DNA from 2 places in the Pseudoalteromonas sp. HL-AS1 genome. Region 1 is predicted to be linked to the other one. Evidence: predicted binding sites of a transcription regulator. Region 1 holds the regulator's gene; the other holds the start of a gene.
What was found. Region 1 encodes sigma-54, which starts transcription at its own class of promoters, with help from an activator protein. Its sites were predicted from a motif close to GTTGGCACGNNNNTNGNNT; they were not measured.

Region 1 (15,909 bases):
TGAGTATTATTTTAAAATGTTCACCTAGAGGGCTTGTTTGCAGTAAGTTAGATGGCGATGATTTTATTCAGGTCTTAGGTGGTTGCGGGCATTACGACAGCTATTTTGGTAAAAAATTAATTAATGTTGATAGCAAAGTATTTGAACAAGTTGAGTCGTGTTTTGGTTTGTCAAAGCACCAACACATAGACTCAAGTTCAACATTTATATTAAAAAGTAAGCATCGAAAAGCGGCTTTATATATAGAGTGCGACCACATTCCCTTACAAGCACAGCTACAATTTGCTGAAATTTTCTTAACTAATGTAAGTGTAGCACTTGATAACATAAGGTTATTTGTAAAGTTAAGAGATGCTGCTTATAAAGATGTGCTTACAGGTATTTCAAATCGTACCAATTTTATTGAACGGGTAGAGCGTTATCAAAAGCCGCACGTTAATGATTATGTATTTGTATTACTTGATATAGTTAATTTTGCAGATATTAATAATGGCTAGGGCAAGAGGTCGGCAATAAAGTATTAATTGGCATTGTGCAAAGGTTAAAAGAAAACTACCCAACAGCTAAATTACTATCTCGTATTGGTGCTGATGTTTTTGGTTTTATTATTCGCCGTGATGAACTCGACTTAAAAAAATTGAATGAGCAGTTAGGTGTTCCATTTTGCGCAGAAGAGCATACATTACCTATCGATTTTAGATTGGGTTTATGCCAACAGCAAGACTTTCAAAGTAGCGGGGTTGATACACTTAAAGTTGCTTATATTGCACTTAATCGAGCTAAAAAACAAAACACAAAGAGGGAATTTATTACAGTGTAGACATGCAAGATAAAATGGCTTGGCGCATAGGAATTATTAGACAATTACGTCATGATTTTGCTCGAAACAAGTTAGAGGTATGGTATCAACCTCAACTTTCATTAGATGACTTGTCTTTAATTGGGTGTGAGGCATTACTTAGGTGGCCTACCGGTAATGGGTCATATATATCGCCAGCGGTATTTGTTCCACTTGCAGAAGATGCGGGCTTGATTGTTGATATAGGGCAGTGGGTTTTAGAGCAAGTTTGCCAACAACAAAAGCGCCTAGAAAATATGGGCACCGAAATTTGTATTGCGGTTAATGTGTCTGTTCCGCAGTTTAAAGTAAAAGGTTATGCTCAAAACGTTAAAAATACATTATTAAAATATGGTGTTAAGCCAAAAAACATAGAGTTAGAAGTCACAGAAAGCGTAGTAATGGATGAACTCGAAACTGTTATTAATACACTTAGAGAGCTTCAAGAGTTAGGGATTGAGGTTGCTATTGATGACTTTGGGACTGGCTTTTCATCGCTTAGTTATATACAAAGTTTACCCTTGGATAGATTGAAAATAGATCGTGCATTTATTAAAGATCTGCCAAATGATGACACTGGCGCTATTGCTGCCTTAGTTATTTCTCTTGGTGCTAAGTTGGGTTTAAAAACGATTGCTGAAGGCGTTGAAACACAAGAACAAGCTCAGTTCTTAAAAAATTTAGGCTGTGATGAGGTACAAGGTTTTATGTATGCTAAACCCATGCCTGAGCATGAATTGATAGAATTTATAAATAAACGCTAAAAAAGATTAACTTATTATTATTTAAGTTAGGGCGTGTTGAACTTTTGTGATTAATTGTGCAGCAGATTGTTTGGTATTTAGGCAAGGCAGAGCCTATGTAGTGTGGTTGTTCCCCATAAATAGGCGATAACGCAGCATAAATGCCAAACATGCGCTGCCCTTTGGGTTCTTTCTAGGGACGATTAACTCTTTGTTGCTCGGTTTTTACTTAGCCCGCTAGGTTACAAACCTCGCGCCGCGATTAAATCGCCCCTAGATTGAACAAATTTCAATCCACAAAGATCAACACGCCCTAATGAACGATTTAGAATTTAAAGCGCGATATGCTTTGACTACTTTGTATATATAAAGAATTTAGTAGGGTATAATTCGCGCCTTTTGTTATTCTACGGCCACAATTATGAGCACACTCAAAGCTAAGCGCGCCTTATTTTCATACCCGAAATACTGGGCTGAATGTTATGGCACCGCGCCATTTTTACCAACTACACGTGAAGAAATGGATGCACTTGGCTGGGATAGCTGCGACATAATAATAATTAGTGGCGATGCGTATGTTGACCATCCTAGTTTTGGTATGGCTGTAATTGGCCGTGTACTTGAAGCGCAAGGCTTTAGAGTGGGGATTATTGCCCAACCTGCATGGGACTCTAAAGATGCATTTATGGAGCTCGGCAGACCGAATTTATTTTTTGGTGTAACAGCCGGCAACATGGATTCTATGATCAACCGCTATACAGCGGAAAAACGCATGCGCCACGATGATGCTTACACGCCTAATAACGTTGGCGGTAAGCGCCCAGATCGCGCCGTGATGATTTACTCGCAAAAATGCCGTGAAGCATACAAAGGTATCCCAATTGTTATTGGCGGTATTGAAGCCAGCCTTCGCCGTATTGCTCATTACGACTATTGGCAGGAAAAAGTACGTCGTAGTATTTTGTTTGATGCAAAAGCCGATATTTTAATTTACGGTAACGCAGAGCGCCCGCTAGTTGAAGTTGCACACCGTATTGCGGCGGGTGAAACGATGGATACGATTCAGGATATTCGCGGCACGGCTGTTATTCGAAAAGAGCCTCTACCTGGTTGGCGTGGCAGTGATTCTACCGCTATTGATAAAATTGGTAAAATAGACCCTATTCCAAACCCATATGGCGCGGATGATGTTGGCTGTAGTAAATCTGAATTTAAACAAGCGGGTATTGATTTAAAAGCAGAAGCGGCAAAACCAATCATGGTTCAGCCTGCACGTCCTAAGCCGTGGGAAAAAACCTATGTTAAGTTACCTGCTTATGAGCAAGTAAGTGTTAACAAACCTTTATACGCTCATGCCTCGCGAATTTTACATCAAGAAACAAACCCTGGTTGTGCAAGAGCGCTTTACCAACGACATGGCGATCGCTCTATTTGGGTAAACCCGCCAGCATATCCATTAGAAACACATGAAATGGATGCTGTATTTGGTTTGCCGTATCAGCGTATTCCTCACCCAAGTTATGGTGATGCTAAAATACCTGCTTACGATATGATTAAAACGTCAGTTAATATTATGCGTGGCTGTTTTGGTGGCTGTTCGTTTTGCTCAATTACAGAGCATGAGGGGCGCATTATTCAAAGTCGTTCGCAAGAATCTATTATTGAAGAAATTGAACAAATTAGAGATAAAGTCCCCGGCTTTACTGGTGTTATTTCTGATTTAGGTGGCCCAACGGCGAATATGTATAAGCTGCGCTGTACTAGTAAAAAGGCCGAGAGTACCTGTAGACGCTTATCATGTGTGTATCCAGATATTTGTAAACACATGGATACAGATCATACGCCAACAATAGATTTGTATAAAAAAGCACGTGAAGTTAAGGGTATTAAAAAGGTATTGATTGCTTCAGGTGTACGTTACGATTTAGCTGTACGCGACCCGCGTTACGTTAAAGAATTAGTAACGCACCATGTAGGCGGTTACTTAAAAATAGCGCCAGAGCATACAGAGGATGGTCCATTATCAAAAATGATGAAACCAGGTATGGGAGCGTACGATCAATTTAAAGAACTATTTGATAAGTACTCTAAAGAAGCCGGTAAAAAGCAGTATTTAATTCCTTACTTTATATCTGCTCACCCAGGTACAAAAGATGAAGACATGGTAAACATGGCTTTATGGCTTAAATCAAACGACTTTAAGCTTGATCAGGTACAAAATTTTTACCCATCACCTATGGCTAATGCGACGACTATTTACCATACAGAGATGAACTCTTTACGTAATATAAAAAACAACTCAGAAGTTGTTCCAGTACCTAAAGGCGCACGCCAACGTAGATTACATAAAGCTATTTTACGCTACCACGATGCAGCTGGTTGGCCAATGATACGTGAAGCTCTACGTAAAATGGGTAAAGCTAATTTAATTGGTAAAGGGCCTAACTGTTTAGTGCCAGAAGAAGGGCGCGATGAAAAAGCAGGTAAAGGTGGTAAAAAAGGTGGGCGTCCAGCACTAACGCGACATACCGGTTTTAGCCAATTTAAAAAGGCAAACACTAAGCCAAAAGTAGGCGGTAATCGACAAAGCACACGTTAGTAATTTTATTTGCTAATAGATAAGGCTAATTGCGGCACGCGTTTTTTAGCTTTTGTATACGTAAATTAAGTCAGCTTTGCTCTTTATTATCTATATTATTGTAGGTGATATAGGGTGAGGTTTTAGAGCCCCTCTCCTTAGATATCCTGTGCTAAGTTTAGCTTTTTTTTAAAGCATTGATGATAACCACAAACGCAATTTAAGTGACCATAACGGCTGAATGCCGGTGAGTCCTTGCGTCATTTTATTATCTTTTAAGATTATATAAGATGGCGTGACTTGTCCCTGCCAATCGGAAAATATCTCGCCGTGTCGATCGTTAACAGTACTGAAGCTGTAGCCCTGCTCATTTAAATAATCATGCAGCTCTTGATCAGAGCCTGATTTTATCGCGATGCTCACAACGGGGTATTTATTCTCGTTTGCGAGTTCGTTTATGGCAGGGGAGGTAATACTACAAATAGGACACCAAGTTCCCCAAAAATACACAAGCGTGGGTTTATCTTGGCTCATTGCTGCTAAATCAATGTTTTGCCCTTTATAATCGATTAATTGTAATTGAGGATTTGCTGGCATGACAGGTTGCCGCCACCAATTGACGGCGGTATAAAGGACGAAAAATATAGAGCCATATACCAGTACACTTTTTAATATGGATACGCTTTTTTGTTTTAGCGTTTTTTTAGGTATGTCATTTTTATGTTTGGTATCCGTTGCCATAGCTACTGATTTACCCTAAGTATTTTTGCTGTAGTTTTTACATTTAAAGCGTTTAATTTATATCAGCAACCATGTAGCAGTACCTAAAAAGGCGAATATACCAACAATATCAGTCACCGTGGTTAGCACCACACTCCCTGCAAGAGCAGGGTCTATATTCATTCTTTTAAGAATTATTGGAATACTTGCACCAGCAACACCTGCCACCACTAAGTTCATAAACATAGCGAAGGCGAGTACGCCACCAAGCATAAAATCCCATTGCCATAGCGCAATAACACCCGCAATTAATAGTGACCACAAAATACCGTTTAGCGCGCCAATGGCCAGTTCTTTCATCATCAGGAAACGTTGGTTTGTTTGGTTTATATGACCTACTGCAATACCACGGATAACAAGCGTTAATGATTGGCTACCAGCAACACCACCCATAGAAGGGACAATACCGTTAAGCACAGCCAAAATAGGGAGCACATCTAAAGTGCCTTCAAAAAAGCTAGCTACAAAAGCAGCTGCAAGTGCGGTTAGTAAATTAACTCCTAGCCAAACTGAGCGTTTTTTAGAGCTTTTTAGTACAGGCGCGAATGTATCCTCTTCATCATCAAGACCGGCTAGGCTTAATAAGCTATGCTCGGCATCTTCTCGGATTACATCAACGATGTCATCGATAGTAACACGACCGAGGAGTTGGTCGTTATCGTCCACCACAGGGGCCGATATCCAATTATGGCGCTCAAATAATTGCGCTACTTCACTTTCATCCATTGAGATTGGGATAGACTCACAATCTTCATCCATTAAATCGCGCACAATTTTTTCTGGCGGATTAGTTAATAATGTACTCAGCGATAAAGCGCCTATAAAGCAGTTATGTTTATCAACAACATATAAATCATCTGTACCCTCTGGTAACTCACCACGCAGTCTAATATAACGAAGTACAACATCGAGTGTTACATCAGGGCGAATGGTCACCGTATCGGTGTTCATTAGCGCACCTGCTGAACGCTCTTGATATGACAGTGCTTGCGTGGCACGTTCACGGTCTTGAATGTCCATCGCGCTAACAACGTCTTTATAGACGGTATCTGGCAGGCTACGTAATACTTCACCTAAGTCATCGTGGCCCATGTCTTCAGTTGCGGCGGCAATGTGCTTAGGTTCCATTTGGGCAATAATGCCTAAACGAACATCTTCAGATAATTCTTCAAGAACATCACCCTGCACATCAGGATCGACCAATTGCCAAAGCAGTCGGCGAATTTTATGCGGTGATGATTCTAATAATAATGCGGTATCACAAGGAGCCGTTTTTGCGAGCATGCGCCTAACTTGAACAAATTGACCACTATTGAGTGACTTCGTCACCTGTTTTAGTTGCTGTAGTGGGTAATCTTGTTCAAAAGCTTCAGGCATTGGCGTCCTTTATAAATTGTTATATTACTTTATGGGGGGGAGGTGAGTTAACTGGCGTTACTAACCTATCTATTTTATATATCTGTTTTAATTGAAGCATTAGTAATGCGAATATTGTTTTTATAAAACAGGTTATTCTTGTTCATTAAAGCGTTGTGCTATTAATTCTCCAACAGCGTGTAAAGCTTGCTCAGAATCAGGGCCTTTACAAACAACTTTAACTTCTTTTCCTTGGCTACTTTCAAGTAACATTAGTGCAAGTACGCTATCGCCTGCTGCTTCTTTGTCATCTTGGAATAATGTGATTGTCGCATCAAATTGTACTGCTAATTGCGCAAGCACAGTAGCTGCTCTGGCGTGTAAGCCTAATTTGTTTTTTATTAAAAAGGTATCTTCACAATGCATAACTTACTCTACCTAAGCTGAACAGGTGATTATTCAGCTATATTATTTTTCTTGCTCGCGATGGCGAATTTTTACATTGGGATGTGTCATTGCGAAACTTTCACCGATAGTTTGCGCTAAATACACAGAGCGATGTTGCCCGCCTGTACACCCAATAGCAATGGTTAAATAACTGCGGTTATTTCGTTCTAAATGTGGTAACCACGTTTGTACAAATGTTTGAATTTGCCATGTGAATTTTTGCACTATGCTGTGATTAGCTAAATAGTCTTTAACCGGTTGATCTAACCCATTTAAAGGCTTTAACTCTGGTTCCCAGTGTGGATTTGGTAAAAAGCGTGCATCAAATACGTAGTCTGCTTCTTTTGGTATACCGTGTTTAAAACCAAATGATTCAAATGTGACAATCAGTTGCTTATCTTTTTTACCTAAAATCTTTTCACGAATAGATTCAGCGAGTTGATGAACACTTAAATCAGTCGTATCTATCATAAAGTCGGCGCGAGTGGTTAATACATCAAGTAATTCTTTTTCTTTTTTGATGGCTAAATCAAGCGGCAACGAGTCTATTGATAGTGGGTGTAATCTGCGTGTTTCAGAAAAGCGTTTGATCAATGTCTGATCGTCGCTATCTAAATAAAACAACGTAGGGTTTGCAAAGCCAGGCAAGTATTCAAGAATATCGTTAAATTCATCTTGTTCTTTAGGGATGTTGCGCACATCTATGCTAACAGCAATTTTATCGTAGCTATCAGACACACTGCGAACTAATGAAGGTAGTAGGTTTACTGGAATATTATCTACGCAATAATAACCTAAATCTTCTACAACGCGCAAAGCAACCGACTTTCCAGAACCAGAACGGCCACTTATGATAATTAACTCCATTTAACACCCTTTATAAAACTATGATTGATCGACAATAACTTGGTAAAGCTCAGTATCAGATTTTGCACTGCGTAACTGTTTACAAAAATCTTTGTTGTTTAGTTTATCAGCAATGGTTGCTAGAGTCTTTAAGTGCTGCTGGTTATCGCCATCTGGTACGATGAGTGCGACAAAAATATCAACAGGGCGATTATCGATTGCATCAAAGTTTATTGGAGTTTCGCTAACGAGCACTAAAGCCAAAGGCTCTTCTGCACCGCTCATTCTTCCATGAGGAATAGCAATGCCACGCCCTATACCTGTACTACCTAATTTCTCTCTGCTCATTAAAGCATTAAGAATATCTTGTTGCGGTAAATACGGAAGTTTGTCGTGAGCAAGTTCGCTAATGAACTCTAAAATTCTTTTTTTGCTATTAAAAAGGACCGCAGCTTTGCTGCAGTCCTGGCATATAAGTGAACTTAATTTCATCATATTAGTGTCGAGCAAGCTTCTCTTTGTGTTTGATTACTTGGCGATCGAGCTTGTCGATCAACGAGTCAATAGCGGCATACATATCTTGATGTTCTGTAGAGGCAAATAGCTCAGCACCGCTTACGTGTATTGTGGCTTCTGCTTTTTGATTTAATTTTTCTACATCGAGAATGACATGAACATTATTAATATGATCAGAGTGTCTTTCAAGCTTCGCAAATTTAGTATTAATATAGTCTCTTAGTGAATCGGTTAATTCTACGTGACGACCAGTTAAGTTTAGTTGCATAAGCATTACCCTCTTAGTTTAGCGTCTTAAATCAGACTTTTACGCTGATTTGACGGTGGAATAGCAAGAGATTCACGGTATTTTGCGATTGTACGTCTTGCTACTTTAATTCCTTGCTCAGCCAATATATCCGCTATTTTGCTATCACTCAATGGTTTTGCTGAGTTTTCTGCTGCGATTAATTTTCGGATAAGCGCACGTATTGCTGTAGATGAACATTCACCACCGTTTTCAGTACTTACATGGCTTGAGAAAAAATATTTAAGCTCAAATATACCACGGGGTGTATGCATGTACTTTTGAGTAGTCACACGCGAAATTGTCGATTCGTGCATTTCTACCATTTCAGCGACATCATTTAAAACCATTGGTTTCATGGCTTCAGGGCCATGTTCAAAAAATCCTTGTTGTTGCTTAACAATACAATTAGTAACTTTTAATAGCGTGTCGTTTCTACTTTCTAAGCTTTTAATAAACCATTTAGCTTCTTGTAAATGTGAGCGAATAAACTGGCTGTCGCCACTTGATTTTACAGTGCGAGACATTGCCGCGTATTGGCTATTAACACGAATTTTAGGCATGCTATCTGGGTTTAATTCGACAACCCAGCGACCTTTAATTTTTTTAACTGACACATCAGGAATAACATACTCAGATTCTTCCCTTACAATAGTATCTGCAGGTTTTGGGTTGAGAGTATGTATTAGTGTCATCACTTCTTTAAGCTCTTCTTCTTTAAGCTTAGTTTTTTTCATTAATGTACGATAGTCGCGAGCTGCTAATAGATCAATATGCTCGGTTAAAATCATTTTCGTTTCATTAATGTAAGGTGTTTCTTTATCAAATTGATTAAGCTGAATACACAAACACTCTTGTAAACTACGTGCAGCAATACCAACAGGATCAAACAGTTGAATGCGTTTTAATACCGCTTCAATTTCATCAAGTTCGACTTCGTTATCATCTTCGTTTTCTTGATTAAAGCTTTCTAAAATTTCTTCGCAACTGAGAGTTAAAATACCTGAATCATCGACGGCCTCTACAATCGCAATAGCGATGGCTTCATCGGTAGGGCTAAATGGCGTTAGTTGTAATTGCCACATTAAATACTCATGGAGCGTTTCAGTAGAGGCGCCTTGGTATATAGATTCGTCTTCAGGCATTGGACCTGATGAGGCTGCTGGGGCGGCACTCATGTACTCATCCCAACTAACATCCATAGCCATGTCGTCACTTAGCGTGTCTTTTGCAAGTGCTTCACCAGTATCTTGTTCATATTCGCTCGGAGCATCATCAGCAGATGCGCTAACAGTTATGTCATCGGTATCAGCTTTTTGCTCGTTTTTACCAGCAGCGTCTTCAGAATAGTCTGCCTCTTCAACCTCTAAAAGTGGATTACTGTCGAGAGCTTCTTGTATTTCTTGCTGGAGATCCAATGTACTGAGTTGCAACAAACGAATAGCTTGTTGCAACTGTGGAGTCATTGTAAGTTGCTGGCCCATGCGCAGCTGTAGTGATTGCCTCATGTATCTCTAACAATCCTTTTATGTTGTTATAATTAATACTAGCAGATGCTTAAAGACATGGCGTAAATGTTACAGCCTAAATTGCTCGCCTAAGTAAACATCGCGTACTGTTTTATCATTTAATACGTGTTCTGGAGTACCTGATGCAATCAGTTCCCCATGAGAAACAATGTAGGCTTTTTCACAAACATCAAGGGTCTCTCTTACGTTATGGTCGGTAATTAATACTCCAATCCCACGATTTTTAAGATGTTCTATTATTTTCTTTATATCTAATACCGAAATAGGGTCAACACCAGCAAACGGTTCATCCAGTAATATAAATTTAGGATCTGCTGCCAGCGCTCGTGCTATTTCTACACGACGACGTTCTCCACCCGATAATGCCATACCTTGGCTATCACGAATGTGTTGTATGCTAAATTCATCTAATAAGTTATTGAGCGTGTCTTCTCTGGCTTGTTTATTTAGTTCTTTGCGCGTTTCTAAAATGGCCATTAAGTTTTGATAAACAGTCAGCTTTCTAAAAATCGATGACTCTTGTGGTAAGTAGCCTATGCCTAATCTAGCACGACTATGCATAGGTAAAAGAGTAATATCGTTATCATCAATAGATATTTTACCTTTGTCGCTAGGAACAAGCCCTACAATCATATAAAAAGTCGTTGTTTTACCAGCACCGTTAGGGCCAAGTAAGCCAACTATACTGCCAGCTTGTACTTCAAGGCCGACGTTTTTTACAACTTCACGACCTTTATAGCTTTTTGCTAATAGTTCTGCTTTTAATGTGCTCATGGTTGACCTTTATCGCCTTTTTTACTTTTTTTAGTTTCGATCGGTACTAAAATTGTGTGAACGCGGTCAGTTGAGTTTTCATCTTTTTCGGCACTGATGAGCTGCTGCTCTATGTCGTAGGTAATGCTTTTAGCATTTATTTTTTGTCCGGCTTGCGATACTTGTGCATTACCAACAAGCGTTAAAAAACGCTTAGATACATCATAACGTACTTCGTCAGCACTGGCGCTCATAGTTGTGCCGTCTGATTGCTTTTCTTCAAAGTGCGCAGGGCTACCTGTGGCAATTAATAATTGTTTATTATCACCAAGTTCATCACGTTTGTGTACTTCGAGGCGATCGGCTGTAATGCGGCGATTACCGTGAATAATCTCAACGTTTTTCTCAAAAATACCCACATTAGCTTTCAATTGACCTTCTTGCTTGTCGGCACTTATTGAAATTTGATTGGCAGCAGGTTGCGTGTTTTGCTCTGCAGCACTACTATTAAACGCTAGTATAAGTGTAGGAATTATAAGTGATTTTAATATTTTATTGGTCATAGTATATGGTTCGCGTATGGTTAATTAGTTTTATCACTTCGGTTTTTAAGTCGGCTTCTAGGCCTTTACCGGTGATTTTTAAATTGGGTCCAGTGATGATGACGGGTTGCTCCGAACGCATTGTTAATAGCTTTATATCAACCTGAATATTATCAGCATTGATTTTGTCTATCATGGCGTTATCGGTTAAATTTTTGGCAACCACATTACCTTCTAAAATTAATTGTTTATCTTCGTATAATGTTGCTTCGTCTGCATTTATTTGCCACGTTTGTTGTTCGTTATATAAAGTGAAAATGGGTTTTTCGAAAAACGTGAAACCTAATTGCTGGTATAGCTCCATTTTAGCCGCAGTGACTTTGTGGCTAATTTTACCTTGCTCATCATAGGCTGTCTGTTTGAGCTCAATAGCTATGTAATCAGGCTTAGCAATAACTTCAGGCTCAGCCTGAGGCACAATATTTGTTTGTGTAAAATAAGGGTACCAAAGCCAAACCATACAGCTAATGAATAAAACGCTTAATATTATGCGCGCTGCATTCATGAACTAGTGCCTTGTGTAGTCAATGCTTTACCATTTTCAAGCATGAGCAAATCGGTGAGTTCTCTCACAGCACCAAAACCACCAGGCATTTGCGTTACATAGTGTGACAAACGCTTAATAAGTGGGTGGGCATCATTTACTGCAACGGCAAAGCCTACTAACTCCATAACAGGCATGTCAGGACCGTCATCACCAATATAAGCAATTTGTTCATCGCTAAGGTTGAGTTTATCTTTTAATTCTTGATAGGCAATGAGCTTATTTTCTTGGCCTTGATAAATATGCTGTACGGTTAAGCTGCTCATACGTTGTTGTACTATCTGTGAATGACGACCAGTAATAACAGCTACTTCAAAGCCACTGTTTATAAGTGCTTTAATGCCAAAACCATCTTTTGTATTAAATGCTTTTAGCTCTTCACCTTGATTGCCAAGGTAAATACGGCCATCAGAAAATACACCATCAATATCGCATATAAGTAGTTTTACTTTTTTAGCGCGTGCTTTTGCATCATCGCTCAGCGGTTGATAGAGTTCTTCAAATTGCATTTATAACACTCCTGCTTTCAATAGGTCTTGCATATTTAATGCGCCAATAGGTTGGTTTTTCTCATTGACGACGATTAGGCCATTTATACGTTTACGTTCCATAATATTGAGCGCTTCAGCGGCTAAAATATCTTGCGTAGCTGTAGTGCATGACTTAGTCATAACAACATCTATTTGTGTTGTATGAATATCAATTCTTTGTTCTAAAATGCGACGTAAGTCACCATCGGTAAATAACCCTACGAGTTGCTGATTTTCATCAACAATGGCTGTCATACCTAATCCTTTAGCTGACATTTCTATTAGAGCATCTTTAACTGTTTGTGAAACATCAATAATAGGTGTATTTGCGCCGCTGTGCATAACATCTTTTAAAGTAAGTAATAAGCGCTTGCCTAAACTACCACCTGGGTGAGATAGCGCGAAGTCATCAGCTGTAAAGCCGCGAGCTTCTAATAATGCAACTGCCATGGCATCGCCCATCGCAAGCGTTGCAGTGGTACTTGATGTAGGGGCTAGACCCAATGAACAAGCTTCTTTTTCTACTTTAATACACACATGTACATTAGCAAGGGTTGCCATGGTTGATTGCGTATTGCCAGTCATCGCTATCATTTTGGCACCAAGTCGTTTTAAAACCGGAATGATATTTAAAACTTCGCTGGTTTCCCCTGAATTAGAAATAAGCATAACCACGTCATTTTTAGTGATCATACCTAAATCACCATGACTTGCTTCACCAGGGTGAACAAAAAACGCAGGGCTGCCAGTGCTTGCAAGAGTTGCCGCTATTTTATTGCCAATATGGCCTGATTTTCCCATGCCAATAACAATAATACGGCCTTCACAGTCGTACATTAATTGGCACGCATTATGAAAATTTTCATCTACATATTGTGCAATATCACTAAGTGCTTGGCGCTCAACATCTAAAACGCGAAGGCCTTGTTCAATAAAGTTTAGCGTTGCCATCTTTTACCCTACTTGACTAAAAATATACCCTTGGTAACCCAAAAACGCTATTAGTAATAAGCCGCCTTCTACTCTATTGATACGCTGGGTGCCTCTAAAGTTCAATGACATAATAATAAGAGCAAGTGTTGCACCAATCATAATTAATATATCTCGGCTTACTAACGATGGATCAATTGCTGAAGGATTAATAATACCTGCTAGAGGTAATACAGCTAAAATATTAAATATGTTTGAGCCAACAATATTACCTAGTGCTAAATCATCTTCATTTTTAAGTACGCCTGCAACCGAGGCGGCAAGTTCAGGCAAGCTAGTACCAATGGCAATAATTGTTAAACCAATGACTAAGTCGCTTAAGCCGAAGTATTTAGCAATATCAACAGCTGAGCCGATTAAAAAATGAGAACTAACCGGCAGGAGTATCATGCCGACAATTAACCAAAATACCGCTTTTTTAGTAGGTACATCGTTTGGTACATCGTCGCAGGCTTCTGAGACAAATGGGTCATCTTGGTTTTTTGCACGCATAGATACAATGATTAACCCACCGATGAATACGATAAAGCCAACTAAAAGTGCCACACCCTCACTGAATGAAAAGTAGTTATCTGAGAACACATACCAAGTAGCTAAAGATACGAGCATCACCAATGGCATTTCGCGTTTTAACGTACTAGATGAAACTGAAAGAGGGCGAAATAGAGCCGTGATACCTAACACAAGTAAAATGTTTGTAATATTAGAGCCAACAGCATTACCAACAGCTGTGTCTGTTTTGTTAGCTAGTGCGGCAGATGCCGAAACCATCATTTCGGGTGCTGAAGAACCCATTGCTACAACGGTCAAACCAACAATAAGTGTAGGTACACCAAAGTTTTTAGCAAGAGCCGCAGCGCCATAAACAAACCTGTCTGCACTCCAAACAAGAGCTGCAAAACCAAGAATTAAAATAACAAACGAGGTAACCATTGTGTTAAGCCAGTTATACAAAATACGGATGGCGCGAATAGTAACAAAAGCCAAGATGAAAGTATAAATAAAAGAGTAAGGTCAACTGCGTAACAATGCTGCTTTTAAACAGCTAATTTAAAAATTTAAGCCGGGGTTAAGCTGTTTTGAGCGAGTCTTATAATCCTTTTCATGGGTGTATTACAAAATCTTACGAATTGTTTTTTCCATCTTTGACAAAAAAGCTTTAAAATAGGGGCACTAGTGAACATTTTTATGGAGAGCGACTTGTCGCAATCAATAGTAGAAGTCAAGGATGTTAGCTTTTCGAGAGGCAATAGAACCATATATAAAAATATGAGTTTTAGCGTTCCTAAAGGTAAAATTACTGCGATTATGGGGCCAAGCGGAATTGGTAAAACCACTATGTTGCGTTTAATTGGTGGTCAGCTTAAACCAGATTCAGGTGATATTTTATTTGAAGGTGGCAGCATTCCTAAAATGTCTCGTAAAGAGTTATACGAAGCACGTACTAAAATGAGTATGCTTTTTCAAAGTGGTGCGTTGTTTACTGATATGTCGGTATTTGACAATATCGCGTTTCCTATAAGAGAGCACACAAAGCTAAGTGAAGACCTGATTCGATTAGTTGTGTTAATGAAATTGCAAGCTGTTGGACTACGTGGCGCTAAAGATTTAATGCCCTCTGAGTTATCCGGCGGTATGGCAAGGCGTGCTGCGCTTGCACGCGCTATAGCACTTGATCCAGAGCTAATCATGTACGATGAACCATTTGCAGGACAAGATCCTATTTCGATGGGCGTATTGGTTAAGCTAATTAAGTCGCTCAACGAAGTATTAGGTTTATCGTCTTTAATCGTGACGCACGATGTAACAGAGGTAATGAGTATTGCCGAACACGTTATAATTATCGCCGATCAAGGGGTAATTGGTTGTGGTACTCCAGATGAAATGCGTAATCATGAATCTCCTTTAGTTCAACAGTTTTTAAAAGGCTTGTCGGATGGTCCAGTACCATTTCATTTTCCGGCTCAGGCTTATGCAGACGAACTACTTGGAGAAAAAGCATAATGTTGGATTTATTTCAAAAGCTAGGACATAAAACGCTAGGACGCTTTGCGGCCCTTGGTCGTTCTGCTTATATGCTGTTTAGTGCATTAGCGCATGTTCCTAATTTTAAAAAAGGCACACCGTTACTTGTTCGCCAGCTTTATATGGTTGGTTCGCAATCGTTACTCATTATTATGGTGTCGGGTTTGTTTATCGGTATGGTGTTGGCTTTACAAGGTTACACCGTATTGGTTGGTTATGGCGCTGAGGATAGTTTAGGGCCGTTAGTGGCACTGAGCTTATTGCGAGAACTAGGCCCGGTTGTTACTGCATTATTATTTGCAGGACGCGCAGGTAGCGCTTTGACAGCTGAAATTGGCTTAATGAAAGCAACAGAGCAACTTTCATCACTTGAGATGATGGCAATCGATCCGCTAAAACGTATTATTGCACCGCGCTTTTGGGCGGGTTTTATAAGCATGCCATTGCTTGCATTGATATTTTCAGCTGTAGCAATTATAGGCGCTCATTTAGTGGGGGTAGATTGGCTGGGGGTTGATACAGGTAGTTTTTGGTCAATCATGCAAT
Region 2 (15,909 bases), 1.7 Mb from region 1:
ATAAAGCTGCTCTACGCGAATTTTATTAAGCGTGGTGATGGTGTGCGGCATAACATTACCTGCCGCGTCGGTTAAATAGTTATGGTGCGCAATGCTTAGCATTTGGCCTTTTTTTAACCCATGAGCCTTACCCAAGTTAATAACGATTTTGCTATTTTCCATATGCATTATTTTACCTTGTGTAGGTAGGCATGCCATGGCTGCTTGAATATCATAACTCACTGATTGGTTGATATCGGTTATGCTTTGCCCATAAGGTGATTGCCAAAACCTATCACTATTAACATCCACTATGGTTGTTTTTTCAAATGGCCAAATTGCTTGAGTATGGTAACTATTTTGCCAAAGCTGCTCATAGGTAGTGCCATCAAATAGTGCAAACTCAATGTTGTAACTGCGCTCATACGCCTCGTCCTGCCAAAATGCATAATCGTTATTGAGTTTGTCGCTAGTCGAAAGGCTGGTTATTTGGCTAAGCAGAACATATTGAGCGTTACTGCGCGAAGATATTTCTTCTAATTGAGCGTTTGAATAGTCGTGCTGCTGCGAAAAGTATTTATCAACGCTTATTGCATTATTATAGTAAGCAATAGGCACTGCGCTCATTTTTGATTTTTGTAGAGAGGTAAAAATATTTTTGCTAATCGCTTTGCTTACGTCAAATATTTGACCCATTTTGGCATGTTCACGATGAACAAGTTGGCTTTGTGTAACGGCCACAAACTTATTAAAACTATTTTGTGGGCATTGCTCTGTTTGAGAAAAAATATCGAGTCGTAATGTAACAGCAAATTTATTGTCGTATTTATTTTCGCTGATCAGTTCAATTTTTTGAATTTCGCCGTGGCTGCTAATTTTTAGCTGATCTTGCATTAACACGCCATCTACCAAGGTTTGCACCGAGCTAACCCGTGCCCCAGAGAACACTAACGCTTGTGTAATCGCATCTTTTATAGCGGCAGATTTAGCTGCGCTCGTATCACCATTTTGAACGTTCGCATGGCCTGTTGATTCATACCACTGCGCTTTAGTAAAAGGGGAGAAAGTTAATAATGCCGTTACACTTAACCCTGCAAATGCCAATGATAAAAACGACTTCATACTTTTACTCCAATTAAACGTTAGCTATTAACTAGGTAGAGCAAGGACTGTACCAATGTTATTTGGTAATACTATAAATGGCATTAAACGTGCATATGTACTGCTAATTACTATACAAGGGCTAGATGCTATGCGAGCGATTTCATTACTTATTACACTTGGGTGTTTAACCTTAGGTGGTTGTAGCAGCGTTTTTGATAAGCATGTTGAATATAAATATGTAGAGCCAAATAATTACCCAGTTTTAAAAGCGATAGGGTATGCACCTATTAGCTTACAAAAAGGCGCTAACGCGTCGCAAAAGCAACTTATGGCAATTAAAGCTTCTAAGCTTGAGGCTTACCGCGAGCTTACTGAACAAGTATATGGGCAAAAAATTACCGCAGGAACAACGGTGGAAGGTTCAATTGCTCAAGACGATTACTTAGAAAGTAAAGTGCAGGGGCTCATTAAAGGTGCGCAAATTATAAAAACGTATGCTGTTGATGATACCTATGTAACCGAGCTTGAGCTCAACATGAAGCGTGTGCACGATTTATACATAGGTGAAGTAAAACCACGCGAAGTTAAAAAAGTAACGTACTACTAAAAAAGTTATTCAAAATATCTCATCCTCTTATATTGAGTGCTATGCTGTTGTTAGGATTAATTTTTAAGCAGATTGCGTAGTGCTCAACAGATGTATTTTATTGCCACTTATTTTAGATCGTTCAATAACAAAGGTTTTATCTGCTTTCAAGCAACAACATATTAAGCACTGAAACGATAGATTTAGGTAACTTGAGTGGTCTATCAACACCTGAGCAAACGGTGCAAATGAGTTCGGCGGAGCCGCTTAATATTGATGATGTAATCATTAACGAAGATGCAGAGCAGCTTATAGCGCTAAATACACTGGTTGAAGACGAAGGCTCTGCAATTGCTTATACCCCAGCCCAAAGCGGGGAAGCATTGATACAGCAGCACCTGCAGTTGATGTACAAAATCAATCGGAGGAAATGATTAAACACTTAATTGAAAGTAGTAATAATCAAACGGATATTTAATACCAATAAAGCCCCCCTAATTATTTATTAAGGGGGGGCTTACATAATTAAGTGAATTGGTATTATTTATAACTAAATTTAAGAATAAAGGACATTAAAAAAGCCTTATTGATAAGTCAATAAGGCTTTTTTAATGTAAAATTTGGGGCTTAAGCTTTTAAGTTACGAACCAGTTTACTCTCGGTATTTACAGATTTACCGGCTTGATCGTAGGTCATTGACGTTGGTGCGCCAATTAATATCTCTTTTAATTGTTTAACACTTAGTTGCGCTTGGCGGGCAGCATGAGCATTAACGTTATTTTGTTTTTGGCATTGTGCCAGTTGGGTTTTAACTTGGCTTATTAGCTCAGATATTTCAGAATTTTGTGAGTCGTTACTAGCAATTAGCTTACTTAGCTCTTTATCAAGGGTGCTTAACTTAGTTAAAAAAGACATTTTTTGTTGGGCAATTTCTTTTAAACCAGCACCACGTCGTGAGGCAATAGCAGTAAGCTCGTCGTTTAATAGCGTATGCAAAGAGTCTAAACAACTTACTTGTTGGTTTAGTTTTACGCTAATTAAACTATTATGATCAGCCATATACGTTAAACTCAAAATCAGCTAAATTTTTGGCAAGCTTTTCACTATCCACTTGGTATTTACCTTCAGTTATTGCTTTTTTAAGCTCAGCAACTTTATCGCTGTCAAAGCCAGGTGATTGCTGTGCTTTATCTTGAAGCGTTTTTAATTGCTGCGCTTGCGGCGTTAAACTTACAGAATCACTTGCAGCCTTAGGCGAAGGAGCTTGAGCAGCTTGTGTATTTGCATTATCTTTTTTTAAATCAACTTGTTGTTGCTTTGCATTTGTAAGTGCATTAGCTTGTTGATTACTGCCATTAACTTGACTAACCATAATAATAAACCTGTATATTACCCAACTTATGCCAAGTTATCGGCATATACGTAGGATACTTTAGTATAAATCTAAATTAAATATTTACTTGAACAGACTCTACACCATCTACTCGCGCATTTAAAATTTTACCTGACTTTTTGTTTTTAATTTGTATTTGATCGCCCAAAGTACCGTCTTCTAATGCAATACCTGTTGTTTTAATTCTAAGGCCTCTGAGATTAGCGTAAATATTAACAGAGTCACCTTTACACACCATACAAATTTGGTTTAGTAATACTGGCATACCACTTCTAATATTTCGTTTACTTCTGCTACCTATTAAAATTGTGGGATCATCTAAATATTGCACTCTTACAAAGTGAGTTGGTTTCATTTCAATACTTAAATGCGATTTAGTTATTACCTCACCACGAGCTAAGTTAGCAATTGCTACAACAACAGGCGCCATTTCAACAACTCTTACATGGACATATTGAGCCCATATTTGAGCATCATTACATTTAGCTTGTAAAGTTACTTGGCGGTTAAATGGTGGTTCATCGGAAGTTGATAATTCAAGGTCAGAATTACAAATACGATCAGGAATGCGACTATCTAAAGGCAGTGCACTTAATTGCATATTAGTATTTTTTAATATACCAATCTGCTCAGTTATATAAGCAACAGCCATCTCTTGTAATAAATCTTTGCTAAATACTTTGGCCTGCAAAGGGAATGCAAAGCAGAGGCTAGCAACAAAATAAAAAACACTGTATCTTCTGACTTTTTTTAACAAACTCATAATGTTTCGACTATGCTTATGGTTTCAAACAGGGTATAAATATTTTGCGTCAAAAAGTAGACGCTCCCGCGATGTTATGTAGCTTTATTAATAGGAAGCAATTATCGTTCCGCATTATTTGTTTTCTTTAGGAGATTTGAATGGCAGGCATTTTAGACTCAGTAAACCAACGCACGCAGTTGGTTGGGCAGAACCGCCTAGAATTACTTTTATTTAAGCTCAGAGGGCGTCAGCGTTTTGGCATTAATGTATTTAAAGTGAGGGAAGTATTGCAATGTCCTCCACTTACAAGCATGCCAAAATCGAATGCTTATATTCGTGGTGTTGCTCATATTCGTGGTCAAACTATCTCAGTAATCGACCTGTCGATGGCTGTAGGCGGGCGCCCAATAGAAAATATTAAAGACAGTTTTATCATCATTGCTGAGTACAACCGCTCGGTTCAAGGCTTTTTAGTGGGCGGGGTTGGGCGTATTGTAAATATGAATTGGGAAAAAATAATGCCACCACCATCAGGTGCCGGGCGTTATTCATATTTAACAGCCGTGACCGAAATCGAAAATGAATTAGTAGAAATTTTAGACGTAGAAAAAATACTTAATGAAATTTGCCCAGTAAATACAGAAGTAAGTGCTGAAGTTGCACAAAGTGGCGACATTCAAAAAGACTTAGGCGAGCGTATCGTATTTATTGCAGACGACTCAGCTGTTGCGCGTAATCAAGTTAAACGTGCCCTAGAACCGCTAGGCGTGCAAACGGAGCTTGCTAAAAATGGTAAAGAAGCTTTAATTAGGCTTAAAGAAATAGCAGAACTTGATTGTAAAAATGACATTACTGAGCGAGTTGCATTACTTATTTCTGATGTTGAAATGCCAGAAATGGACGGTTATACATTAACAGCTGAAATAAAAGCAGATCCTAAGCTTGCACCATTACATGTTATTTTACATACATCATTGAGTGGTGTGTTTAACCAAGCAATGATAGAAAAAGTAGGTGCTGACGACTTTATCGCCAAATTTAACCCTGATGAGTTAGCAACTGCGGTTAAAAAATGGGTCCATAGTGACCAATAAAAATAGGTGTTATTGATTTGAATAATAAAGATTTGCAGCAAAGTGAATACGACCAGTTTCGTTCGTTTTTAGAGCAGCAATGCGGTATTGTTTTAGGTGAAAACAAGCAATACTTAGTTAAAAGTCGACTTGCTCCACTCATGGCTCGATTTAATGTGGAATCTTTATCACAATTAGTAAGTAAAACACTTGGCCTTCATGAGCGGCAATTAAGAGCCGCTGTTGTTGATGCAATGACCACAAACGAAACGTTATGGTTTAGAGATCAATACCCATTTGAATTACTTCAAAATAAATTATTCCCTGAGTTTAAAGAGTTAAGAAGACCATTAAAAATTTGGTCTGCTGCCAGCTCATCAGGGCAAGAACCCTACTCGATTGCCATGTCGGTTGCCGAGTTTCAAGCTAAGCAACCTGGCGTGCTACGTATGGGAGCGCAAATTATTGGTACAGATATATCTAATACCATGCTTGATATGTGTAAAAATGCAGAATACGACGCGCTTGCACTTGCCAGAGGCTTATCGGCAGAACGTCGTAAAAAGTTTTTTAAAGATAGCGGCAACGGTATGGCACAAGTAAACGATACAATAAAAAAACAAGTTAGTTTTAGGCATTTAAATTTGCTTGATTCGTACGCGTTAATGGGCAAGTTTGATATTATTTTTTGCCGTAATGTACTTATTTACTTTGCTCCTGAAATAAAAGCTAAAATTATTAATCAGTTTGCACAAGCGTTAAATCCAAAAGGGTACTTGTTTTTAGGTGCATCAGAGTCCTTGACTGGCTTAAGTACTGAGTTCGATATGGTTAGATGCAACCCCGGTATTATTTACCAAAAGAAATAATTAAGCTAATTCCTTTCCCTAAAACGACGCACTCAGCGTCGTTTTTCTATTTAGATACATGGCCTTATAAAAATATAACTTTCCTTATTATAAATGGCTTATTTTTTGCTTTATTCATGGGTAAGTCAATTTTTTGGAGAAGGTTATGGCTATCAGTTTTGATAAAGCATTAGGTGTGCATCCGCAAGCCATGTTGATCCGTTCACAGCGAGCAGAATTAATTGCAACTAATATAGCTAACGCTGATACGCCTGGCTATAAAGCAAAAGATATAGACTTTGCCTCGGCATTAAAAGCGGCAAGGTCAACCCAGCAAAGCGGCAATACCATGGTAAGAACTAACGATAAACACATTAGTGGAGGTACTCATAGTATGGGCAATTCTGAATCATTTCGCTTACCAAATCAATCAGATACAGGAGATGGTAACTCGGTTGATATACAAGTGGAACGAAACTTGTATACACAGAATGCTATGGAGTATCAGGCCAGCTTGCAATTTTTAAGCGGCAGATTCAAAGGTCTGAATAAAGCTCTCGGTAGTCAAGGATAAAAATTATGAGTTTATATAATGTTTTCGATATTGCAGGTTCGGGTATGAGCGCACAAAACGTTCGCTTAAATACTACAGCTAGTAATATTTCTAATGCTAATACCATTAGTTCATCTCAAGACAAAACGTACCGAGCGCGCCAACCTGTATTTGCGGCTGAGCTAACAAAGGCTTCAGCATCAGCAAGTAATCAACAGGGCTCCGCAGTTGGTGTTAAAGTTTTGGGTATTGTTGAAAGCGATGCACCATTACAAATTGAATATAACCCAAATCATCCAAGTGCGGATGAAAATGGCTATATCTATAAACCCAACGTTAATGTTGTAGAGGAGATGGCAAATATGATTTCTGCCTCTCGTTCTTACCAGACAAACGTGCAAGTTGCTGATGCAGCAAAGCAAATGCTAAGTAAAACACTGTTGCTAGGGCAGCGGTAACCGAGGGTAGGTTATGAGTAACGATATTAGTACATCTTCATCCTATTTAGACTCTTTGCGTTGGCAAGAATCGCAAGTAGCGACCAGCGATGGTGAAAGCGATGCGTTAACGCAAGAAGACTTTTTTTCTTTGTTAACTCAGCAATTATCGTATCAAGATCCCAGTAATCCTGCGGATAATGATCAAATGATTGCTCAAATGACTAGCTTTACGATGGCGCAGGGTATTAGCGATTTGAATTCAAATTTTGATACGTTAGCTACTTCGATGACATCAAACTCAGCCCTGCAAGCTTCAACGCTTGTTGGCAAGCAGGCTTTATTAGAATCTAATACTTTAGATTTAAATGAATCAGGTGATGCTAAAGGGTCTATCGTTGCTGAAAGTGCAGTTGAAAGTTTAACACTTAGTGTAACTGATGCTTCAGGACAGCTAGTGAGAACAATTGATATGGGTTCTCAGCCTGCGGGCGCTGTTCGCTTCGCTTGGGATGGTAATAATGAAAGCGGTGAGCGTTTACCTGAAGGGGAATACACGTTATCGGCACAAGGTAGTACCAATGGTCAGTTTTCTAGCTTACCTATTGCAACTTTCAAAAATATTGAAAGTGTAAATATCAACGGTTCAAGCGGCATCATTGTTAACACTAAAGAAGGTGCGGTTAGGTTAACCGACATTGCAGAGATCGCGTAACAAATTTAATATTTCTTGCCTGCCAGCAGGCCACAGATTAACAGGTTAGAGGTAAATTATGAGCTTCAATATTGCATTAACCGGCCTAGCTGCCGCACAAAAAGATTTAGACGTAACGGCAAATAATATTGCAAACGTAAATACAACAGGTTTTAAAGAGTCGCGCGCTGAGTTTGCCGATGTTTACGCTTCATCAGTATTTAGCTCTGGTAAGACTAAAAATGGTGATGGTGTACAAGCGACAATGGTTGCACAACAGTTTCATCAAGGCTCACTACAATTTACAAATAACTCACTTGATTTAGCAATCACTGGTGAAGGTTATTTTGCGATGACAGACGATTTATCTTCGCAAGACTTAACATACACACGAGCAGGTGCATTTAAATTAAACCAAGATAATTTCATAGTTGATGCTAAAGGTAATTTTTTACAAGGTTTCCCTGTTGACGAAGCAACAGGTAATACAACATCAGTAAGCCTAAGCACTTCATCAGCTTTGCAAATTCCTGATTCATCAGGCTCTCCGCGTGCAACAACAAGTGTATATAGCTCATTCAATTTAGATTCGCGAGTTGAGTCACCAACGCTTCCATTTAATCCAGATGAAAGTGCTACTTATAATTCATCAACATCAACTACAGTTTATGACTCATTAGGTGAGCCACATGTTTTACAGTTGTTTTTTGTGAAACGTGATGACGCCGCAACTGCGACTGACGCAAATAAATGGGATGTTTATACTACCCTTGATGGTGACAGTTTTGGAGAGGATGGCGTGCTTCAAGATGGGACTACGCCTTATGCACCTTTAACAACCCTAGGATTTGACTCAAGCGGCGTACCGTCAACAACAGGTGATCCAGCTGTAGATAATGTAGCGAATACTTTTAATCCTATTTCGATAATTGGAGGTGATGCAGCCTCCGGTACAGCAGGCCTTTCTGATTTATTAACGAATGGTGCAAGCTTTCCTGCAGATATCGAAGTTAATTGGCGTGATGAAACTGGTACCGCAAATAAGGTGCCTACCCAATACGCTAGTAATTTTGAAGTAAAAGCGCTTGAGCAAGATGGTGCTACTGTTGGTCGTTTAGCCGGAATTGACATTGGTACAGATGGTAAAATTGTAGCGTCATACAGTAATGGTGATACATCATTTTTAGGCCAGGTAGCTATGGTTCGCTTTTCAAACTCGCAAGGTTTACAGCAAGTCGGCGATACTGCGTGGAAAAAAAGCTTAACATCGGGTGAGCCTATTGCAGGTGAGCCAGGATCGGGTACTTTAGGATCAATAAATTCATCTGCACTTGAGCAATCAAACACCAATTTAACTACTGAACTAGTAGACTTAATTACTGCACAGCGTAATTACCAAGCAAACTCACGTGCGCTTGAAGTTAACTCAACAATTCAGCAGAGTATTTTGCAGATTCGATAAGCTACACTCAATTGAATATATTAGGCTGCATTTTTGCAGCCTTTTTTATGAGCTCTTCTTAATACCCTCAATGTTGCGTCAAATTTAATTTGGCATCTATTTTGCATTTATAATTTCAGAGATTTTTTATGTGAGTCGATACTATGGACAAAATGGTCTACATTGCGGCCTCTGGCGCTAAGCAAAGCCTACAGGGACTTGCGCTTAAAGCCAATAATTTGGCGAATGCAAATACAACAGGCTTTAAAGCTGACTTTGCACAGGCGCGTTCTATGCAAGCGTTTGGCGAAGGTTTGCCTACACGAGTATTTGCAATGCAAGAGCGTCCGGGTTCTAACATGGTATCGGGTGGCATTGTTCAAACCGGGCGCGATTTAGATATTGCAATGAGCGATAACGCGTGGCTTGCCGTGCAAGATGCCTCTGGTAACGAAGCTTATACCAAAGTAGGTACGCTCAATATTACTGCGCAAGGCATGTTAGTAACGAGCGGTGGTCGTCAAGTAATTGGCGAAGGCGGCCCTGTTATTTTACCCGTCCCAGTCGAAAAAATAGGGTTTAGCCAAGATGGCGCTATTCAAGTTCGCCCGCAAGGCGCTCCCGCTAATTTTTTAGAAGAAATCGACACGCTTAGAGTGGTAGAAGCAAATAGCTCACAGCTCGAAAAAGGTAACGACGGTTTATTTAGACCAAAAGCAAATGTAACAGTAGATACCTCTGCCAATGTAAAAGTTTTAAGTGGTTCGCTTGAAATGTCGAATGTGAATCCGGTTCACGAAATGGTCGACATGATAAGCCACCAGCGCCAATTTGAATTACAAGTGAAATTAATGAAAACAGCTGAAGAAATTGACGAGCGTCAAGATCAGTTATTACGCATAGTTTAACTTTAAAGTGAGGACACGATTATGAATCCAGCATTGTGGATCAGTAAAACGGGGCTAGACGCTCAACAAACCGATATATCGGTTATTTCAAATAACTTAGCGAATGCGAGTACTGTAGGTTACAAAAAAAGCCGCGCTATATTTGAAGATTTACTTTATCAAAATATTAATCAACCAGGTGGTCGTTCATCGCAAGATACCGAAATGCCATCAGGCTTAATGTTAGGTGCGGGTGCTAAAGTTGTAGCTAATCAAAAAGAGTTTACGCAAGGCAACATGTTGACCACCGAAAACTCACTAGATTGGATGATTTCTGGCGAAGGTTTTTTTGAAGTACTGCAACCAGATGGCAATATTGCTTACTCGCGCAACGGCCAGTTTACTACCGATGGCGATGGACGAATTGTAACATCGGGCGCAGGTTATGTGATTCAGCCAGAAATGAATGTACCAGACGACGCGCAATCAATTACGGTGTCGCAAGATGGCGAAGTATCTGTACGTGTTGCAGGCCAAGCGGATAACGTAGTAATTGGTCAGCTAACAATTAGTGACTTTATTAATCCATCGGGTCTTGAGCCAATTGGTCAAAACCTTTATACCGAAACTGCTGTAAGTGGTGCACCGGTACAAGGTAACCCGGGTGTTGAAGGGTTAGGTAGTATTATTCAAGGCTCACTCGAAACATCTAACGTAAATGTGACTGAAGAGCTGGTAAATCTAATAGAAACTCAGCGTATTTACGAAATGAACTCAAAAGTAATTTCGGCCGTTGACGAAATGATGAGTTATATCAATCAACAGCTTTAATAGAGTAGGGGGAATTATGCGTAATATTATTTTATTTGCAGCGGGCACATTATTTTTAAGTGGCTGTATGTCTACGCAAAATAGCGAAGTAGTACAGGACGACCCTTACTATGCACCTATGTACCCCGAGCCTATTTTAGAGCCGATGGTAGCAACGGGTTCATTGTTTAATACTCATACATCAAACGACTTATATTCTGATAAAAAAGCGCTACGTACTGGCGATATAATTACGGTTAAGTTACAAGAGTCTACTCAAGCAACAAAAGCTGCTAAAACAGAAACAGACAAAGAAACCGACGCAAGTTTAGACCCAGTGATTGGATTAGGTGGTCTACCTGTAAATATAGGTGGCGATAGTATTCAGTTTGGTATTGGTAGTGATTCGTCGTTTACGGGCGATTCAAAATCAAACCAGTCAAACAGCTTAGTAGGCGATATTTCGGTAAATGTTATGCGTGTTTTACCTAACGGTAATTTAGTTATACGCGGCGAAAAATGGCTAACGCTTAATACCGGCGAAGAGTTTATTCGTTTAGAAGGGCTAGTACGCCCTCAAGACGTAAGCGCCGATAATACGGTTGAATCAAACCGCATTGCTAATGCACGTATTCAATACTCAGGTAAAGGGCAAACGCAAGAGGCGCAAAGTCCTGGTTGGCTTACACGTTTCTTTAGCAGTTCGCTGTTTCCATTTTAGAGGGTAACAACATGAATAGCCTTAAAGCTTTATGTTTAGTTGTATTATTAGGTTGGCAGTTTACTGCCAGTGCTGAGCGCATAAAAGATGTGTCTATGGTTGAGGGCGTGCGCTCTAACCAATTAGTTGGTTATGGCTTAGTGGTTGGTTTACCGGGCACTGGCGAGCAAAACTCATATACACAACAAAGTTTTAGAGGCATGTTGAACAGCTTTGGTATTACGCTACCTTCAACTCAAAGTCCTAAAATTAAAAATGTTGCCGCTGTTGCTGTTCATGCAGAATTACCCGCATTTAGAAAGCCCGGGCAAACAATCGATATTACGGTTTCGTCTATTGGTAGTGCAGGCAGCTTGCGTGGCGGTACTTTACTACAAACTTTTTTAAAGGGTGTAGATGGCAACGTATACGCAATTGCACAAGGTAGCTTAATTGTAGGTGGCTTAGGCGCACAAGGTCTTGATGGCAGTAAGGTTGTAATTAACACCCCTACCGTTGGTCGTATACCAAATGGCGCAACAGTTGAACGCACAGTAGAAAGTCCATTTATGCAAGGCGATTACATTACCTTCAACCTAAACCGCCCAGACTTTACAACGGCAAAACGCCTAGAAAAAACAATTAATGATTTAGTCGGCCCAAATAGCGCACAAGCAATTGATTCTGTTTCTATTCGTGTTATAGCACCACGCGATGCATCCCAGCGTGTATCGTACTTATCAACACTCGAAAACTTAGAATTTAAGCCAGCTGATATGGCCGCTAAAATTATAGTTAACTCGCGCACAGGTACAATTGTCATTGGTAAAAACGTTAAGCTTCAGCCTGCCGCTATAACTCACGGTGGCTTAACAGTAACAATTGCAGAACAACAAAATGTGTCACAACCAAACCCGCTAGCAAACGGTGATACTGTTGTTACACAGCAAAGTATTATTGATGTAAATCAAGATGACTCGCGCGCCTTTGTATTTAATCCAGGTGTAAGCCTTGACGATTTAGTTCGCGCAATTAACGAAGTAGGCGCAGCGCCTGGTGACTTAATGGCTATTTTAGAAGCACTAAAAGAAGCTGGCGCAATTAACGGACAGTTAGTTGTTATATAAATAACCCAAGCCAATAAATAACGTATTACTTAAGCCCTATATTTTTGAAACAAGATATAGGGCTTTTTATTTACAGCAACTTAAGTTTATTATTTTTATCTTCCTCTTTTTATCGGTAGTGGCTCAATTTTTGCATTTTTAACTGCATTATTCATTTTGTGTCAAAAAGCCGATGGAAACTAACCACCTCGATAAGCAAAACTTTTTTGATTTAGGCAACTTAGATTCACTTCGTAAAGAAGCCTTAACCAGTGGCGATGCATCAACTGATGCCTCTAAAGCTGCGCTCAAAAAAGCGGCCGCACAATTTGAAGCTATTTTTACGCAAATGCTGCTCAAAGGAATGCGCAAAGCCAACGAAGCATTTGAAGACAAAGACAGTCCATTTAATTCAAGTGGCGTAAAGTTTTTTGAAGAAATGCACGACCAGCAGCTTTCAACAGAGCTTTCATCAAATGGCTCTTTAGGCCTTGCCGATTTAATTGTTCAGCAGTTATCGCCTGAGTCTAAAAACTTTATGCCAGGCTCTGTACTTAGAACAACCAACGATATTTTTAGCGATACGCAAGTCGGATCAGCGCTTCCTCATGAGCAAAAAAATAATCAACCCGATCTTATCGTTAAGAGCACTAAAGCCGATATTGCTGAGCCTAAAGTTAATACTGCAGAGTCTAAAGCCGATAGCCCAACATTTAAAAATGCAGAAGAGTTTGTAAGTTCAGTGTGGGAACACGCTAAAACTGCAGCGCAAAAAATTGGTTTAAACCCAGCGGTAATGGTTGCACAAGCAGCACTTGAAACCGGTTGGGGTAAGCACATTATTAATAAAAGTGACGGTGGCAGCTCAAATAACTTATTTAATATTAAGTCAGATAAAAGCTGGGAAGGCGACAAAGCAAGCAAAGTAACGCTTGAGTTTGAGCAAGGCACACCCGTTAAAAAACAAGCCAGCTTTAGAGCCTACGCTTCAATTAAAGATAGTGTGAACGACTTCGTTGATTTTTTAACGCAAAACCCACGCTACCAAGAAGCATTACAAAATACAGCAAAACCAAATGACTTTTTAGATTCATTGCAAAAAGCAGGTTATGCAACCGATCCAAATTACGCCAGTAAAATAAAAAATGTGCTCAATAGCAGCCAGCTAAAAGACATTGCGGCAAACGTGATCCGCCAAGGAGTAGAGTAACATGTCGTTTAATTTATTAAACATTGCCAGTTCTGGGGTTAGAGCAAGCTCGGAGCTACTGCAAACGACAAGTAAAAATATCGCCAATGTAAATACCGTAGGTTACGTACGTGAGCGTACTGAATTTACCACTATGGTTGACAACCAAGTGGGGCGAGGCGAAACATACCGATTACTAAACGAGTTTGCTCAGTCACAGCTAAATCGTGACACCTCTAATAAATCGTTTTTCGATCAGTTTATTACTGAGGCTAATCGAGTTGATACTATTTTTTCTGAAGAGTCGAACAACCTTTCGACTGGCATTAACTCTTTATTTAATAACGTGCAAGAAGCGCTTAATCAGCCGTCATCTACCGTTGCTCGCTCATTAGTAATGACCGACGCGCAAAGCTTAATTGATCAAATGGATAGGCTTTCGGGCATCGTGCTTGATCAAAAAAGTATAGTAAACGAGCAGCTCGAAATATTTTCAGATGAAGCAAACTCACTCATTCAAAGTATTAGCACGCTAAATCAAAATATTGCAGCAGTTAATGGCACTAATAACGCCGCAGATGCGAGCTCTACCTATAACGAACGTGATAAAGCGATACGCGACTTATCAGAGCTAATAGACATAGAAACGCTTGATGGTCCAAATGGCGAAAAGCTCGTTTTTATGGGCACAGGCGAAGCAGTTGTTATGCAAAATGGCGCATTTAACTTATTTTCGATGACGGGCGACCCCGATCCTAATTTTAAAGAATTTAAGCTTGACGTTAATGGTGGCAAAGCAGTGCCGCTTGAAGTTGATGCAAGTAAACTCAAAGGCAAAATTGGCGGCTTACTTTCTTTTAGAGATGACATATTAGTCCCTGCGCAAAACCAAATTGGTCAAATGGGCTTAGCGATAGCTGACGCATTTAATGAGCAAAACAAATTGGGTATGGATGCAACAGGCCAGCTAGGGGGGAATATTTTTAATATACCTACCGTTGGCGCTTATGCGTATCAAGCTAACACCGGTACTGCCGGTATGACTGCAACGGTAGAGCCAGGTAAAGGCAGTGAATTACCTGCCAGTGATTTTATTATTACTTATACCAGTGCGACATCGGTTTCTATTCAACCAGTAGATAATAAAGGCGAGCCGCTAGGTGATCCATCAGTTGCAGATATCCCAGCCGATGGGATCATAAATGCAGACGATATTCGAAATGCAGTCCCTTATCAAGCGGCAACACCTACAACACCAGAAGTGCTTGCAACAGTAAAAGACTCCTTCGGACTCCAATTAAATATAGATACAAGCAAAACAGGTAACGTGGGTGATCAATTTCAAATAAAGCTTAATTCAGATTCCGCTTCAAGTATCACACTTGCAACAGGTCGCGCAGAAGACCTAGCACTCGCATCCCCTATTCGTACAGCTAACAGTATAGATAATACCGGTACCGCTACTATTTCAGCAGGAGAAGTTACAAGTGTAACATCGGGTGGTTTTAGCACAGCTCCCGGTTTGACCAATGGCGTTATTACCCTAGTTAAAACAGGCACTGCAAACGAATATCAAATTTCTGATGAAAATAATACGGCAACAACAATTATTATTCCACCGCCAGGTAATAATGTTTTATCTCAAGCAGGAACGCCATACAGCGATTATGGTTTTGACTTTGATATAGAAGGTACACCAGCAACAGGCGACACCTTTACACTTGAGTTTAACGAAGGCGGCTTTGATGATAACCGTAATGGTTTAAAATTAGCTGATTTACAAAATGGTGAGTTAGTACGTTTAAATGTAGAAACAACAGCAACAGCCGATAATCATAAAACGTTCAACCAAGCTTATTCAGGATTAGTGAGTGATATAGGTGTTATAACTGGCCAAGCAATCACAAGTGGGGCTGCATTTGACGCTCTAGCACAACAATCTGAGGCATGGTATGAATCACTATCTGGAGTAAACCTTGATGAAGAGGCCGCAAATTTACTGCGTTTTCAACAATCATACTCAGCATCAGCACAAGTTTTAGCAGCAGCTCAAGAAATTTTTGACACCTTATTAAATGCGGCGAGGTAATTATGCGTTTATCTAATAATTTAATGTACCAAAATGGCACTGATAAAATACTTGAAAATCAGCAACGCGTTGCTGATGCACAAGAGCGTGTTAATACAGGGAAAAAGTATCTCTCTTCATCAGAGGCTCCCGCGATAATATCTCAGGCAATGTTGTTTAACGATAAAATTCAAATAAATGAGCAACATGTTAAAAATTCTGAAATGTTGAAAAGTCGCCTTGAAACACAGGAAGGTGTACTCGAAAGTATCAAAGAGTCGGTAGATAGGGCAAAC

Region 2: the regulator sigma-54 is predicted to act here: its motif matches at 8,963-8,981, upstream of RB214_RS12215 (flagellar basal body rod protein FlgF).

What each region holds. Positions count from the first base shown of each region.
Region 1 is NZ_CP133569.1:648,504-664,412, forward strand. It holds partial or broken gene RB214_RS03040 (EAL domain-containing protein) at 1-1,602, shown strand, start outside; gene RB214_RS03045 (YgiQ family radical SAM protein) at 2,003-4,180, shown strand; gene RB214_RS03050 (protein disulfide oxidoreductase) at 4,349-4,900, opposite strand; gene mgtE (magnesium transporter) at 4,958-6,316, opposite strand; gene RB214_RS03060 (HPr family phosphocarrier protein) at 6,449-6,721, opposite strand; gene rapZ (RNase adapter RapZ) at 6,764-7,609, opposite strand; gene ptsN (PTS IIA-like nitrogen regulatory protein PtsN) at 7,628-8,080, opposite strand; gene hpf (ribosome hibernation promoting factor) at 8,085-8,372, opposite strand; gene RB214_RS03080 (RNA polymerase factor sigma-54) at 8,399-9,898, opposite strand; gene lptB (LPS export ABC transporter ATP-binding protein) at 9,968-10,693, opposite strand; gene lptA (lipopolysaccharide transport periplasmic protein LptA) at 10,690-11,235, opposite strand; gene lptC (LPS export ABC transporter periplasmic protein LptC) at 11,225-11,779, opposite strand; gene kdsC (3-deoxy-manno-octulosonate-8-phosphatase KdsC) at 11,776-12,327, opposite strand; gene RB214_RS03105 (KpsF/GutQ family sugar-phosphate isomerase) at 12,328-13,299, opposite strand; gene RB214_RS03110 (calcium/sodium antiporter) at 13,303-14,271, opposite strand; gene RB214_RS03115 (ATP-binding cassette domain-containing protein) at 14,527-15,342, shown strand; gene mlaE (lipid asymmetry maintenance ABC transporter permease subunit MlaE) at 15,342-15,909, shown strand, end outside.
Region 2 is NZ_CP133569.1:2,624,565-2,640,473, reverse strand. It holds gene RB214_RS12275 (flagellar assembly protein FlgT) at 1-1,101, opposite strand, end outside; gene RB214_RS12270 (LPP20 family lipoprotein) at 1,232-1,690, shown strand; gene RB214_RS12265 (hypothetical protein) at 1,882-2,103, shown strand; gene flgN (flagellar protein FlgN) at 2,297-2,728, opposite strand; gene flgM (flagellar biosynthesis anti-sigma factor FlgM) at 2,721-3,041, opposite strand; gene flgA (flagellar basal body P-ring formation chaperone FlgA) at 3,118-3,825, opposite strand; gene RB214_RS12245 (chemotaxis protein CheV) at 3,966-4,901, shown strand; gene RB214_RS12240 (protein-glutamate O-methyltransferase CheR) at 4,919-5,749, shown strand; gene flgB (flagellar basal body rod protein FlgB) at 5,895-6,302, shown strand; gene flgC (flagellar basal body rod protein FlgC) at 6,308-6,739, shown strand; gene RB214_RS12225 (flagellar hook assembly protein FlgD) at 6,753-7,433, shown strand; gene flgE (flagellar hook protein FlgE) at 7,492-8,874, shown strand; gene RB214_RS12215 (flagellar basal body rod protein FlgF) at 9,018-9,761, shown strand; gene flgG (flagellar basal-body rod protein FlgG) at 9,783-10,571, shown strand; gene flgH (flagellar basal body L-ring protein FlgH) at 10,588-11,271, shown strand; gene RB214_RS12200 (flagellar basal body P-ring protein FlgI) at 11,283-12,377, shown strand; gene flgJ (flagellar assembly peptidoglycan hydrolase FlgJ) at 12,550-13,566, shown strand; gene flgK (flagellar hook-associated protein FlgK) at 13,568-15,634, shown strand; gene flgL (flagellar hook-associated protein FlgL) at 15,637-15,909, shown strand, end outside.